DNA from 2 places in the Shewanella eurypsychrophilus genome. Region 2 is predicted to be linked to the other one. Evidence: riboswitches for the same ligand, from Rfam matches in the RefSeq annotation. Region 2 holds a riboswitch; the other holds the start of a gene.

Evidence for each region. A riboswitch is a leader RNA that binds a small molecule or an ion and turns the genes downstream of it on or off. The one in region 2 is predicted to bind thiamine pyrophosphate.
Region 1: linked by a shared signal. The riboswitch ahead of FM038_RS09415 (TonB-dependent receptor) and the one ahead of thiC (phosphomethylpyrimidine synthase ThiC) in region 2 are both predicted to bind thiamine pyrophosphate.

What each region holds. Positions count from the first base shown of each region.
Region 1 covers NZ_CP045503.2:2,239,333-2,247,459, forward strand. The annotation lists gene FM038_RS09405 (PaaI family thioesterase) at 1-927, shown strand, start outside; gene FM038_RS09410 (YcfL family putative periplasmic lipoprotein) at 1,059-1,448, shown strand; TPP riboswitch at 1,603-1,718, shown strand; gene FM038_RS09415 (TonB-dependent receptor) at 1,816-3,996, shown strand; gene FM038_RS09420 (hypothetical protein) at 4,188-4,448, shown strand; gene pnuC (nicotinamide riboside transporter PnuC) at 4,548-5,189, shown strand; gene FM038_RS09430 (phosphotransferase) at 5,213-6,238, shown strand; gene FM038_RS09435 (HvfX family Cu-binding RiPP maturation protein) at 6,374-6,976, shown strand; gene FM038_RS09440 (NAD(P)H nitroreductase) at 7,080-7,628, shown strand; gene FM038_RS09445 (oxygen-binding di-iron domain-containing protein) at 7,705-8,127, opposite strand, start outside.
Region 2 covers NZ_CP045503.2:2,583,594-2,591,720, reverse strand. The annotation lists gene FM038_RS10930 (thiazole synthase) at 1-589, opposite strand, end outside; gene thiS (sulfur carrier protein ThiS) at 591-830, opposite strand; gene FM038_RS10920 (HesA/MoeB/ThiF family protein) at 845-1,621, opposite strand; gene thiE (thiamine phosphate synthase) at 1,611-3,185, opposite strand; gene thiC (phosphomethylpyrimidine synthase ThiC) at 3,189-5,141, opposite strand; TPP riboswitch at 5,377-5,475, opposite strand; gene FM038_RS10905 (hypothetical protein) at 5,652-6,617, opposite strand; gene trhA (PAQR family membrane homeostasis protein TrhA) at 6,977-7,657, shown strand; gene FM038_RS10895 (tRNA-uridine aminocarboxypropyltransferase) at 7,672-8,127, opposite strand, start outside.

The sequences.
Region 1 (8,127 bases), 340 kb from region 2:
CATGTGCTTATAGAGTTGCCTTACAGTACCGAATTAATCGGTTATCCTGATACTGGGGTTATTCATGGTGGTGTGATCACCACTTTAATGGACACAGCCAGTGGAAGTGCCGTTGTCTGCGCTATTTACGATGAATACAAGTCGTTAGAACTATCGCCGACATTAGACCTTAGGGTCGACTACATGAAGCCTGCAGAGCCTAACAAGCCTGTTTATGGTTTTGCAGAGTGTTATAAAATCTCATCGAGTGTTTCTTTTACCCGAGCCATTGCTTATCAAGATTCGATTGATGATCCCATTGCCCATGCGGTAGGCTCTTTTATGCGCATAAGCCCAGAGATGATTGGTGATGATTTTCGCCAGGCGCTATTAGGTCAGCAAAAAACAGCAGCTGAGCCCATTGCAGAAGAAAGTACTATCCGAGAAACACCATTAGCCAAATCTATCGCCCCAGATAGACAAGCGTTAGATGTTAAACAGCTCGATGGTAAAGAGTTAGACGTAAAGGAAATGGTAAAGAAGGCCACCGAGTTGAATGATTTTGGCCATCTTTTAGGGCATGTTCCTTACACTAACTTTATTGGCATGAGTGTTGAGCGTTTCGGTGACGAATTGGTATTCAGGCTGCCAGCAAAAGATGACAATATTGGCAACCCGATATTGCCCGCCATTCATGGTGGTGTGATTGCTGGATTTATGGAAATGTCTGCTATTGTGCAACTCATGGTGTTTATGAATACATCGAAAGTCCCCAAAGTCGTCGACTTTTCCATTGACTACTTGAGGGCGGGTTACCATAAAGATACGTTTGCCGAATGTAAAATCACCCGCCAAGGACGACGAGTTGCCAATGTGAGCATTAATTGCTGGCAAACCAGTCGTAAAAAACTGATTGCTACGGCAAGGGCGCATTTCTTGATTGATTAATCTAGAAAATAAGCAAGATTTTACTTTCTCTTTGTGGTTAAGTGAGTTCTGGTTTACGTTAAGCTGATATAAAATATACTGGCTCTGTGTTAGGCCGTGATAAACATGTATGAATAGTTTGGAGCGATAAGATGAAGAAATTACTGTTGGCTTTTGTGTCAGTCATGGTTATCACCGCATGTGCACAACATACTGCCGGTGTGATGGCCAGTTCAACGGGGGAGATCCGTGTTGATAATAGCAGCTTTGCGAGTAAGGTTGGCGTTGACCAGCTTAAAGCACGTCAGCAAGGCGATCTGCTACAGGGTGCTGGCGTTATCATGAGTAAGGTATCTACTGACTTAAGGCTTCAGTATAAATTTACTTGGTATGATATCAATGGCTATACACTAGAAGATGATGGCAGCTCTTGGAAGTCATTGAAGCTACATGGTATGCAGCGCATGCAAGTTACCGCAGCAGCACCAAATGCCAATGCCGTTCGCTATGAAATTTATGTGAGAAAAGCCTTTTCTAATTAGTCGGTAACGGCTTATTTCGATGCTTCACCCTAGTTACTCAAGCTATTATTTAATTAAAACGTCAGCCAAGCTGACGTTTTTTTGATCCAAGTACTGTAAATTGCCCATTTGGTGACATATCTTTGTCAACAATTTGTATGATTCATGTATAATCCCGTTTGCCAAGGGGTGAGGCAGTCACATTATTTGACTGTTTCTGAGATGTCATATGACAAACCCTTTGAACCTGATCCGGCTTATACCGGCGTAGGAATGGGCCAATAGGTTTGATGTATTCGTGATGTTCTTATAGAGCATCTGTAGTCGACCACGATTATCCTTTCTCGCTTTTCCAGTTGCCGGATCTCAAAATATAATTTGGGGTCCTATGTATACATTTAAATTTTTATCTTTTGATTCTAGCCTCTTAAAAAGAGTCTCTCCGGTAGCGTTAGCAGTATCTAGCGTATTGGCGAGTAATTTTGCACTGGCTGCAGAACAACCTGAAACGTTAGCCAGCTCCGATGAGATGGAAGTCATTGTGGTGACGTCTGATTTTCGCGGTTCTAGCTTAGACAAGATGCCATCAAGCATTACGGTTATCGATCAGCAGCAAATTGAAGATGAAGGTGCACAACATTTCGAAGATGTGCTTAATTCTATCGCTAACTTTAACTGGTCGGGTGGTAGTTCTCGTCCTAAATACTTCCAAATTCGTGGTGTCGGTGAGCAGGAAGAATATCAAGGCGCCCCCAATTCATCTGTCGGCTACATCATAGATGATATCGATATGTCAGGTCTTGGCATGGTATCGAGCATGTATGACCTACAACAAGTTGAAGTGCTGCGTGGCCCTCAAGGCACACGTTATGGCGCCAATGCGTTGGCTGGCTTGATTTACCTTAAGAGTAACGACCCTACCGATGAATTTGAACATGGTGCAGAAGTCTCAGTAGGTGATGATAATCTCACTACGTTCAGTGGTTTTAGCTCTGGACCTCTGACGGATTCAGGAAAGTTACTCTACCGAGTGTCACTGCAGCAACATCAGCAAAATGGTTATCAAAATAACCTTTATCTTGAACGTGACGATACCAATGCCCGGGATGAGTTTACCGGCCGGGCGAAATTGCGTTGGTATGCCACAGATGATTTACAGATAGATTTGACCCTGCTTCATGCTGACTATGATAATGGCTATGATGTGTGGACCTTAGATAATAATGGTGAGAATACCCTAACAGACGCGCCAGGCGTCGATAAGCAGCGCACCACAGGTAGCTCGCTTAAGTTTACCTATTCAGGTGCCGAGCAGTTCGAACTCGTTTCTTTAACATCATATGCTAACTCTCAGACTCACTATAATTATGATGGTGATTGGGCAAACCCTGATTACTGGGGCGGACTGGATTGTGGCGGTGAGCCTTGCCAATTCGATTATACCTGGGATAAAGAAGGGGAGCGAAATACCATTAGCCAAGAGTTTAGACTCAGCTCAACTGAAGCTGGACGTATCTTTTCTGGTAGCACAGATTGGTTACTGGGTGTTTATGGTATGCGCTTAACTGAAGACAACGACACAGTTGAAGATTATAACGGCTGGTTAGACACGCTTGCTGCCGAATATGAAGCGAATAATACTGCCGTATTTGGCCAATTAGATTCAGATCTCGGTGCGGGTTATGCCTTGTCCTTCGGTCTGAGAGTCGAACGACGTGACAGCGATTACAGTGACAGTGCCGGTGATGAGTTTAGTCCTGGTGAGACCATGTGGGGCGGGCATATTGCCTTGAGTAAGTCGTTAAGTGACAGTCATGAAACTTATGCACGAATCGCTAGAGGTTATAAGGCGGGTGGTTTCAATATGTCATTGCCAGCTGAGCTGTCAGACAAGAAAGAGTATGATACCGAAACTTTATATAACTATGAAATAGGCCTTAAATCTATTTGGCTTGATGGTGATGCCAGTACGAATTTTTCATTATTTTATATGGACAGACGTGATCAGCAAGTTTCAGCATCACTTCAGAACCCTGAAGAACCGCAAAAGTTTATCCTCTTCACTGAAAATGCAGGCAGTTCACATAATTATGGTGCCGAACTTGATGCCAATTGGTATGCAACATCGGATCTTACATTTTATGCCAGCCTAGGTTGGCTAGAAACTGCATATGGTGATTATGCTTATCAAGATAAGTATGGTGGAACGGTGGATCTGACTGGTCGCGAACTGGCTCATTCACCAAACTTTACTTACAGTGCAGGGGCGACTTATCGCACCGACTCTGGTTGGTTCGCTAACTTGACCACCAGTGGTAAGAGTGATTTTTATTATTCAGACAGTAACGAGTCTAAGTCTGAAGCTTATATCATCTTCAATGCCCGTGTCGGTTATGAAACCGATATATGGTCTGCTTACCTTTGGGGTAAGAACTTATCTGATGAACAATACGGTACCCGAGGTTTTTACTTTGGCAACGAGCCAGATCAAGACTGGGCAGACAAGCAATATATACGCTACGGTGATCCGCGCCAGCTAGGGCTGACCGTAAACGTCAAGTTTATGTAACTCAATACTCAGCTATTGCCATTTATAATCAATTTTTTGTCGAGAGTGCTCATTTATGCTTATAAACTCCGCGCACTCTCTTCAAACTTGATTGAAATGTCTGTTACCTTAGCTATTGAGTGATTTACGAGTGAGTTATTTATTTAATTGTGGTGGCAGCTTATATGAAGCGTGTCACCTGAGGTCAAGAAATGAAATTAACAGCCGAGATTAGTTGCTACCCACTGCAAGATAATTATTTAGATCCTATTTTATGGTTTATCGATCGTTTAGATAGTTACGACAATATCGAACGTAAAACCAATGCCATGGCAACACAAGTGTGTGGTGAATATCGCGACGTCATGGCAATGCTTGCTACTGAGATGGAAGCGGCTCATGTAAAATGGGGCAAAGCTGTGTTTGTATGCAAGTTTATTGGTGGTGAGTTAAACCTCTCGCACACGCAATAGCCTTATTCTGTTCAATGTTATGTTGAAATTATACTCGCCAGATCACTGATCCTGGCGAGTATCTGTTTTGGTCTAGGTAATACAATTTCGGGGTCATTTATGATGGACTTTTGGTCGGCACTGCTAAGTACAATCGATGTTGCCTTGATTGAAGCGACGGCTTTAACCGCGTGGGAGGCTATTGCCGTTGTATTGGCTGCCGCCTATCTGGTATTGGCAATGAAAGGCAGTATCTGGTGCTGGGTTGCTGCATTCGCTAGCACGGCAATTTACACTGCACTTTTTTGGAAAGTATCACTCCTGATGGAGTCTGTCCTTAATGTCTATTATATGGCAATGGCTGTCTATGGCTTTAACCAATGGACAAAAGGGCGGAGTGGCGATGCGGCGATAGGTGTCATTTCCTGGAGCTTACAGCGCCACGTTAAATTAATATCTGTGACTGCGATAATCTCTGTTGTAGTCGGTTATCTGATGTCTACCTATACCCAAGCATCGTTTGCTTACTTAGACGCGGCTACGACCTGTTTCGCGGTGATGACCACCTATTTAGTGGCTAAAAAAGTATTAGAAAACTGGCTGTATTGGGTGGTGATAGATTTTGTGTCCATCTACCTTTATTTGCAAAAAGGACTCATGCTGACTTCTCTGTTGTTTATCATGTATGTAGGGATGGCTATCGGGGGTTATTTCCTTTGGCGTACCGCGATGAGTGAGCAAGTCAAAGAGAGTCGTGCTTAACTGATAATTATTAGGAAGTTGTGATGGTTCCAGTTCAAGACTTATTCGTTACGCTCTCAGAAACAGTGAAACTTGAATTGGAGCAAGCGGGGCTACCCTTATCAAAATCGTTAGACGTAAACGTACTCACACACGGTCTCAGTAATCAAAATTACCTGTTTCGTGAGTTTTTAACGGGGAAAGCTTGGGTGCTTAGAGTGAACTCTGCTGCAAGTAGCCATATTTGTGATCGTGGTGCAGAGGTGACTAATTGGCTGATAGCCGCAAAGAAAGGACTCGCACCCTCTCTGTACTATGTCAGCCAAGATATGAAATATTATCTCAGTGAATATATCGAGCAGGACACAGGACTTTGGGGGTGTTTGAACACGGCTAAATCGGCATATCCTTTGCTCGAGGAGTCGGTGCTCTGGCCCGATGCTGATCTTGCACTGCTATCTTTATTAACTCAGCTGTCTGAGCTTCCATGTCCTGAAAATAGCCTATCAGTGTCTAAACAGTGGGCTATTTACCAAGAGTCGATGCAAGACATGGCCAGTGTTATGGAGTTTTCATCCATTACAGAGCATTGGCATGAGTGTCACCATGCGCTGATGTCTCTGCAAGATATTATTAGGCAATGGTTATCCAAATTGGATAAATGTGCAACCGCTGAGCAGTATAGTCATAGAGATCTTAATCCTCATAATTTACTGCTCAGAGAAGGTAAGTTGTACTGTATTGATTTCGAATATGCATGTAGTTCACATCCCTTGTTTGATCTTGCTGGCGTATTGTCGAGTCACGCATTATCGACCTGCCAACGACATCATTTAATCGAAGCATATTTGACTAATCACCCCAAACTCACTTCAACGGCAAGAGATTCACTGCCAGATGCTATTAATATTTACTGGGTCTTTGCCGCATGCTGGTCATTATTAATGGCTGCAGATGAAGTCGGTAACTCAGGTGTTATGGTGGAACAAGAACGAGCTTCTCCTCATCAGGCATCGCAATACCTAGAGTGTTTCAAACAGTTTTATGCGCTAATACAAAAACATGAGTAAAATATAGTCTGCCTGCAGCGGCATTTATGCATTTCTGTTTATTAAAAAGACGATAGAAGTGATATGAATGAACAAGTGAAAGATAAATGGCTTCAACATGGTCTATTCTGTCAATAGAGATAGAAAGGAGCAAACATGTTAGTGGTCAACGCATATAAAAAATTTTTAGGGTTAATGGAACAAATATCGGGACTGGCTCCCTTAGCCCTGAGGTTATATCTCGCGCCTGTTTTAATGCAGGCGGGTTATAACAAGTTATCTCACTTTAGCGATACAGTTGCCTGGTTTGGCAATCCTGACTGGGGGCTAGGTCTGCCTATGCCCGAAGTGATGGTAGCCATGGCGGCTGGAACTGAGTTTTTCGGTGGTTTCTTATTGATCATAGGTTTAGCCACACGGCTTATCTCAATCCCCTTGCTAGCAACCATGCTGGTAGCTGCATTTTCAGTGCATTGGAATAATGGCTGGTTAGCGATAGCCGATGGTGGCTCTTGGCTGGCAAATGATCAGGTATTGGCTGCGGGTGAGAAACTCAGTGCCGCTAAGACTATTTTACAGGAACATGGAAATTACGAATGGCTAACGAGTTCAGGTAATTTTGTCATCCTAAATAATGGTATCGAGTTTGCTGTCACTTATTCGATTATGCTGTTGGCCTTAATTGCTTTAGGGGGCGGGCGTTATACCAGTGTGGATTATTTTCTGCGTAAACGCTTCATAAGCAATACAGCTGATTAGTTTGCAATATTTCCTTATAAAGTAAATCCCACCAATTTGGTGGGATTTTTTTAATGCCTTTGTTATTCTGTTTTGCACGTAACTTAAATCAAAGGATGCTCTCTTGGACGCGACAGAATTACTGTTAACTCGACAATCTTGCCCACGCTTGGTTGAGCCCGCTCCCAATGAACAACAACTCAAGACGATATTAGATGCTGGCATGCGCGTCCCCGATCATGCAGGCTTGACTCCTTGGGAGTTTATTATCGCCCAAGGAGAAGGACTTTCTCGTTTAGGTAACATATTTCTTGATGCGGTGATAAAAAATGGTGGCGATGACGCTAAGCAAATTAAAGCCCAATCTATGCCGCTTAGGGCACCTATGGTCATTGCCGTTGTGGCAAAACCTAAGCTCCATGCTAAGGTGCCAGAACTAGAGCAGTTAATCGCTGCTGGTTGTGCAACGATGGCGATGCAACAAGCGGCTTTTGCTATGGGACTCGGTGGCATATGGCGTACCGGAGAGTTTGCATTTGATAAAGGGGTTCACCAAGATTTAGGCTTATCTGCGGATGACCAAATTGTTGGTTTTCTTTACTTGGGGACGCCAGCAATAAAGGCGCCAATAAAATCGAGTAAGGCTTGCGATGAGTTCGTGCGCTATCTTTAAAATAGGTTAACTATTGGTGAGATGCCCCAGTGTATAGTGATGGGGCATTTAGTTCATTTAGTTAGCCAGCGATGGATCACCTCCCTGATATTGCCAGACCCACATCCAACTTCTCAAACCAATCAAGAAACTGACCCACTTGCTCTCCTTTAAAGATACGACCATGTTGTGGACATAAATAATCGATATCGAGCTTTCTGACTCTAGTTATCCAATCATTTTTAGCACTATTTGATGGCATCCACCTTTGGTGGAAATAACTCATCTTTTTAGTGTGTTCTTCAAAGTCATCGACGAATATATCGACATTATGATCTTCAAGTGCAGCGCCTACGTCGCCAGACATTAATATTTTCGCTGCTGGATCGTAAACATGGAAATTACCTGAAGCGTGTAGGTAATGTGCCGGAATAAATTGCACTTCAACCTGATCGAGTAATAGCCTGCTGCCTTCATCTGGTATCGCTTCATAGCTAATGTTGTGCATGCCAAAATGTCG
Region 2 (8,127 bases):
CCAGCTCCATCGCAAAAGTGGCCTGTGAGGGTGCACCGATCCCCGCATCTATGATGACTGGCACCCGCGCCTGTTCGATAATAATTTTCAAAAAGGTTTCTGTCGCTAAACCTTGATTAGAACCGATTGGGCTGCCTAGAGGCATCACTGCCGCACAGCCCACTTCTTCAAGTCGTCGACAAAGCACTGGATCGGCATGAATATATGGCAAAACAATGAAGCCTTTATCACAGAGGCGCTTAGCGGCTTCTAAGGTTTCAATTGGATCTGGCATCAAATACTTAGGATCCGGATGAATTTCTAATTTGACCCAGTCTGTCCCGAGCACTTCACGCGCAAGCTCAGCGGCAAAAACCGCTTCATCAGCATTTCTAGCCCCTGAGGTATTAGGCAGCAATTTAACCCCGCTCTCTAATAAGGGTTGTAATATGTCGTCGTTACCCGTTTTAAGATCGAGTCTTTTCATGGCTAATGTCACCAATTGAGATTCTGACGCCTTGATCGCCGCTAACATGGTATCTGCAGTAGAAAACTTACCTGTACCAGTAAACAAACGAGAATGAAATTGATGATCCGCTATTTTTAACATCTTACCCTCCTGCTACAACAGAAAAAATCTCAAACCTGTCGTCTTTATTGCATAACCTAGCCTGCCATTGCGACTTAGGGACGACTTGTCCATTACAGACTAAAGCTACCGAGTTAACAGCAAGCTCCTGCAGGTCAATCAAGCCTTGAATGTTCATTGCACTGGGCACATTCATCACTTCGTCATTAATAGTTACACGGATGATTTTGCTCACTGGTTCATTTTTATTACTAGTATCCATCACAGGATCCTCCCCTATAAATTCGCTTGTGACTGAGCTGAAGTTTGCCCACAGGATGGACAATTATGATCTCGATTAAGCTGCGCCTCACGCCATTTCATCTCTCGGCCATCAAATCTCAGTAACTTGCCCAAGGGACCATTGACGCCAAGTAAAAAATTCATCCCATTTAATGCCTGCATCGAAGCCATCACGCCAACCATAGGCCCGAGAATCCCCACTGTCTGACAAGACTGTGAGACAATTAACTCACTTGGAAATAAACAGGCGTAGCAGCCAGAATCTGGGGATGACACTTGATCAACCACCAGCAATTGACCTGAAAAATTGGCAACAGAGGCTGATATCAGCGGGATCGCATGGTTAAGACACGCTAAGTTAATGGCTTGACGAGTGTTAAAATCATCCGTGCAATCAAATACAAGATCGCAACCTGCCAGGATGTCTTCACCGTTATCGACTGAGAACTTGTCCGTTATCGCTAAGAGTTCGCAGCTTTTGTCTCGGTTTGCCAATTTTAGACCAGTTACTTGAGCTTTATTCTGGTTAATATCATCTTCTGAAAACAGCAGCTGTCTCGGTAAATTGGATAACTCAACCCTGTCATGATCGACTAAAGTGATTTTTCCAATACCCGCAGCCGCAAGATATTCAGCCACTAAGGTTCCCAGGCCACCCACTCCTATGATGACAACCTTAGCTAAATGCAATTTCACCTGGCCAGCTTCACCCACTTCGGGTAAGAGTATTTGTCTTGAGAAACGAATAAAATCATTATCATTAACTGACATTACTTGCCTCCCACAAACCCTTGAGTTCATTAAAAGCCACACCGGGTTCAGCCGCTTCTGTGATAGCTCTAACGACAGCAATATCATCGACACCGGTTTGCTTCACTGTAGAGATTTTACCCGCATCAATTCCGCCTATTGCCACCAATGGAAAGTATCCTTTGAACAGTGCCACATAATGTTGGAGCTTAATGATCCCTTGGGGAGCTGATGGCATCACTTTAGTGGTCGTCTCGAAGATATGCCCAAGAGCGATATACGAAGGCTGGATTTGCGCCGCTAAAATAAGCTCAAAATAACTGTGACTCGAGATCCCTAATGCAAGACCAGCAACAGATATTTGATTAAGATCGGCGAGATAAAGATCCTCCTGACCTAAATGCACCCCATATGCACCATGCTTAACAGCCAATTTCCAATGATCGTTGATAAACAATTTTGCTTGATAATCACGACTCAAGGCGATGGCTTGGATAATTTTGTGCTCTAACTCAGGGTCGTTAGCTTCTTTTATCCTCAACTGGATAGTCCTAGCTCCAGCTTGCAATAACTCGGCTAACATAGGTATTTCAGCCACCACAGGGTAAAGCCCTATTGGCTCATCAATTGAATTAAAGCTAATATCAGAGGGGAGTGATGGACCTATATCTAAACTTTCGATTCTTGGAAATTCACTTAACTCTTTTGGCCAAGATGTCCTGGCTAATGGCCCAGGACCCGCACCAATACCATAGCTTTGCTTGATACCAGCATTCACATAAGCTTTAGCTACAGTAATTGCATCATGTAATACAAACCCCCATGCCATTACACTGGCAATCGCAGAACTCAAGGTGCATCCGGTACCGTGATTATTCGTAGATTCAATTCTTGGACTTGTCAGCGAAAATACTCGATTTTGATGCAATGTAGAACAACCAACAACATCGATGCAGACAAATATGTCCTGAGCATGCCTGCCCTGCCAAGCTGCACTTTTGTCTCCGCCTTTAGCCAATACGTTGGTATTGAGCTTTAGTGATAGCGATTTTGCCGCTAATAAGTATTGCTCTCTATCAAATAAAGGCTGACCGACTAACGCCGACAGTTCTGCAGCGTTTGGGGTAATAAGTGTTATTAAGCCTTTTAATGGAGAAAAATCCAGTGCGTTATCTTGGCTATCTAACCTATCTCCACAGCTTGCAACCATCACAGGATCCAAGATAACCGGCACATCAAGATCCGCTCTCTTGATGTAATCGTGAAGGTCGAGTGCAAGCCAATTGGCTAATAAGTTAATTTGGCCTTGATTGGCCAGTAAGCCAATTTTTATCGCCTTAGGTGGAATATCCTGCAGTAGAGTGTCTAGCTGAGCTAATAACATCTCATCTGATACCGCCTCGACTAAGCTCACTACCACTGAACTTTGTGCCGTCACAGTTGAGATCACACTGCAGCCATGGCATTGCAGATCTTGCATGGTCGCAAGGTCTGCCTGTATACCTGCACCGCCACCACTGTCAGAGCCTGCTATCGACCAAACAACAGGCTTTAAAGCTGACGATGTCAGCTCTAAATGAGTCATGAGTTAGCCCTCTACTTCGTCGACGATACCAGTGTTGGCTTCGTGGTACAAAGCCGCTCCCTTAGCATTAAACTCAGCCGACATTTTTGCCATGCCAGTCTCAATATCGGTAGCCGTTTTAACTTTAAAATCATGGTCAGATTGAACTTCAACTTTTAGGGCTGCAGCGTATTCACGCACTTCTTGACTGATTTTCATCGAACAAAATTTCGGACCACACATTGAACAAAAGTGTGCAACTTTTGCAGATTCTTGTGGTAATGATTCGTCGTGATAGGCTTTTGCAGTTTCAGGGTCAAGACCTAGGTTGTATTGGTCTTCCCAACGAAACTCGAACCGCGCCTTAGAAAGCGCATTGTCGCGGATCTGTGCAGTAGGATGACCTTTAGCGACATCACCAGCGTGGGCTGCAATTTTATAAGCAATCAAGCCTTGTTTAACATCTTCTTTGTTCGGTAGGCCCAGATGCTCTTTAGGGGTTACATAACAAAGCATTGCGCAACCATACCAGGCGATCATCGCCGCGCCGATCCCTGAAGTGAAATGGTCATAACCAGGAGCGATATCCGTTGTTTGTGGGCCTAAAGTATAAAATGGTGCCTCATCACACACTTCCAACTGCTTATCCATGTTCTCTTTAATCAGGTTCATTGGAATATGGCCCGGGCCTTCTATGATGGTTTGCACATCATATTCCCATGCGATTTTAACCAGCTCTCCTAAGGTTTCCAGCTCGGCAAATTGTGCTTCATCGTTTGCATCGGCAATGGATCCTGGTCGCATCCCATCACCAAGAGATAACGACACATCATATTCTGCACATAGCTGACATATGTCTCTAAAGTGTTCATACAAAAAGTTCTCTTGATGGTGGGATAAACACCACTTAGCCATAATGGAGCCGCCACGTGAAACAATACCCGTGAGACGCTTTGCCGTCATAGGTACATAGCGCAACAGAACACCGGCATGAATGGTGAAGTAATCCACCCCCTGCTCAGCTTGCTCAATCAGAGTATCTTTAAACACATCCCAGTTGAGATCTTCAGCAACGCCATTCACCTTCTCCAAGGCCTGATAAATCGGAACTGTACCAATAGGTACCGGAGAGTTTCGAATGATCCATTCGCGTGTTTCATGGATATATCTCCCCGTAGAGAGGTCCATCACGGTATCTGCGCCCCATCGAGTCGACCATACCAGTTTTTCAACTTCCTCTTCGATGGATGACGTCACAGCTGAATTACCAATATTGGCATTAACTTTGACTAAAAAGTTACGGCCAATGATCATCGGCTCAGCTTCAGGATGGTTAATATTGAGAGGAATGATTGCCCGGCCTCTGGCAATTTCACTGCGAACAAACTCAGGTGTAATGGGCTCAGATATCGATGCCCCAAAACTTTCACCCGGCGCTTTTCTCTTCAACACTTCGTCAGTGATCTTGGATAAATCCATATTTTCACGTATCGCAATGTATTCCATCTCTGGGGTAATGATACCTTTGCGCGCATAGTGAAGCTGAGTCACACATTGACCGGGTTTGGCTTTTCTAGGAGGAAGTAGAGAGTCGAATCTAAGATGATCGAGACCATCGTCAGCCAGTCTCTGTTGAGTAAATCCAGAGCTGACTCCCGTTAACTGTTCGGTATCGTTTCGCTCCAAAATCCAGTTATTCCTCAGCTTATCTAATCCGCTTCGGACGTTAATATTGGCACTAGGATCGGAATAAGGTCCCGCACAGTCATAGACTTTTAGCGGCGCATTGGGCTCCAGAATCGGATCCGACTCCGTACCACCGACCATGGTGTCTGTTTGGAGTATTTGACGCATGCCTACACGAAGATCTTCACGGCTACCGGTAAGATAGACTTTCTCAGAATTAGGGTGCTGCAGCGGCTTTAGAGTATCAATAAATTTTTGAGCTTGAGCTCGGGTTTCACGACGATTTGACATAAGCAATCTCACTTTAATTGAAATGAAGTTGCTTGCCTGGAGAGTTGAATAGCAGACACAAGAAAACCTTCTTAATGTCTAAGATAACCACAATATTATAAGGAAATTAATTAAGCCGATGATCATTTTCATTGAGGCATCAGAGCTAACAAAAGTTAACTATCAGACTCGATATATTCATTTATACATCAAAAAAAATAGACTAAACGGCTTTAGAAATTCACATCATTCATTAGTAATTATCACGCTTGTTTCCTTCGCAGGTTTTAACCTGATCAGGTTCAACGGGTCCCGAATAAACGGTCTCAGCCAATAGGCACTCCGACAAGATGCCAGCAGTATAATCTCAAAATATGCTTATTAACAAGTTATTTGTAAATATATCCAGTCTAAATAAATCATGTCAAAATACAATTATAAGTATTTGTATTAATATTAATTAAAATAAGTAGATTGCTAAGATATATAACATATGAATTTTGCGATGATTTTATTTCATCTTTAAGATCACTAATTTATCGGTCTTTTATATACTCTTTTTGCTATAGCACGTTTTAATGCCGCCGCAACAGAGTCACCATCACAGCGAAATGGATAACCCAAGTTTTCCGCATGGGGATTAATCGGGTTTGGTGTTTTGACCACTCTGTAGCAGGTATTTCCTTGCCTGACGATTCGATTAGGATCCAGCTTATGGTCGAGTGTTTTTGCTGTCAGCCATTCATCTTCAACAGGTAATTCTAATTCGATCATCTCACCGTCCATTTCACTCAATGTTTTTACTTGAGTGTACTGAGCTGCTGCATTTACGGAAAGCTTACCTAATAGAGCGTCTCTTTCTCGGCTAAAATATTCTTGAGTCAAAGCATTTAGACTAGAAATAGACACCGTCGACGGAGTGATAATATCAGAAGAGAAATACGCTTGGGCTTGGACACTCTCCTTGTCTTTATTAAGCCATGCTGGCTGCTCGGTTTCTATCATATTTACCTGCTCCATATCAGCAGCGTCATTGTTAGTCTCATCAACATGAATCACCTGTGTCAGCAAACTCTCTCGAGTGAGAATATTTTCAATTTCTACCGTTTTCTTTTCGTCAGTATCTTCGCTCTCAACAGGCCTCTTGTTATCTGACTGTTTACCACTCAATGGTACCGCTTTTACTGTCTCTTTTAGCTCGTAGTAGATATAGGCGTTTAACTTAGAAGGCGTTGTGGTCGGCACAGATAAATCCGTCGGTTCCCATACAGAATCGAGTGCCAAAAGCAGCGTTAGATGAACAAGGATGACGAGTACAACTGTCAAAGCAGAATTAAGGTATTTGTGTGTATAGCTTTCAGCTAGCACAAGAGTAGCGATATCACTGGATGTGAGCGCAAACTCAAGCTCACTATTGATCTCACTATCACGCTCATTAAACCAAATTAGGCTCGATTCAGCGTTAGTAGATATCTTATTATTTATATCAAAACGCACAGCTAAGATTCATCCCTTGAAAATAGGCTAAGTGGTATCTAGATGTCGCTTGGGAGTATTAGCGAGTAGACAAACTAGCATTACAGCTCTGCCCTGCAAAACCAGAAAGTGAGCATCTTCCTTCGCTAATGTTAAATTCCCCATGCACCTTTTCAGATTGTTAACTGTCGATAAAGTTCATTTCAAGTAATATAAAATGTCGAACATTACCCAATGAACTTACTCCAGTGGCAAAAGATAAAGTTATGCTTGATGAATGCTCACTGACAAACAATTTAAGCTTACACGTGTACGCTTAACTATGGTTTTATCTCTGTATTGCTGATAAACTCCTTAAAAATATCATCGAGTAGTTATATATGGCAGTAGAAGAGTCCCTCGCTCAGCAAGAAGGTTCATCTCCAGTTAACGCGAGTGGTTATACCGAAAAAGAAGAATGGGCGAACAGTATCAGCCATGGTTTAGGTGTGATTGCTGGGATTCTAGCCTTAATCTTTTCCTTCATAAAAGGACAAGATTCATTAAATTCCGTGCAGTTGTTTGGCGTTATTATCTACTGTAGCAGTATCATTTTATTATTTACCTGCTCGACGTTGTACCATTGGGTATCGTCACCAGAATGGAAACATAAATTAAAAATTGCCGATCATTGTGCAATATATTTTTTAATCGCAGGCACATACACCCCACTAATGCTTATCGCGTTAAGTGGTTTCAAAGCAAATGTCATCTTGATCTCTATTTGGAGCCTTGCCTTCGGTGGCGTCCTATTTAAAACACTCTTTATCAATCGCTTTAAGAAATTCAGTGTCGTGCTTTACCTAGTAATGGGTTGGTTATGTGCCACTGTGATGAGTGAACTCACGCAATCTATGAGCACATTAGGTTTTCAATTACTGCTATGGGGCGGCATATTCTACAGCTTTGGTGTGATTTTCTATGTGGGTAAACGTATTCCCTACAATCATGCAATCTGGCACCTTTTTGTCTTAGCTGGCGCCGTGAGCCATTTTTTCTGCGTTTACCTGACTCTTATCTAACATTGATAAATTGATTAGCGCGACTTCTGTTGAAACAGCTCAAACACAGTGTTGAGCTGTTCTGCTTCCTGAGTTAGCCCTTGAATCTTACACACCTCAATTATGCACTCTATGGTACATAAACCACCATCGACCTGGTTTCGTCTCAATGTGAAACTAGAATCATGGTTTCCAGACAAGGCAAACTTAGCTGCCTGTTTAAGGTATGGACTCTGCCTCAACATCTTCCTGGCCTCTTGCCAGGTGGCATCAATGATCACTAACGTCTGAGGTAAGCATTCAAGATAAATATCTTTTGTTAAGAGACTCTCACTTTTAGCGTTTAACGTATCCACACCATTTGGTGATTCACTTGCACCCTTTTCATCAGGAAAGAGTACCGCCGCGCTTTGTTGTGAAAGTAAAGAAACCAAACGTTTATCAGGGGCAACGCGTGACCAGATCAAGCGTGAACAAAAATGTGGGAATGC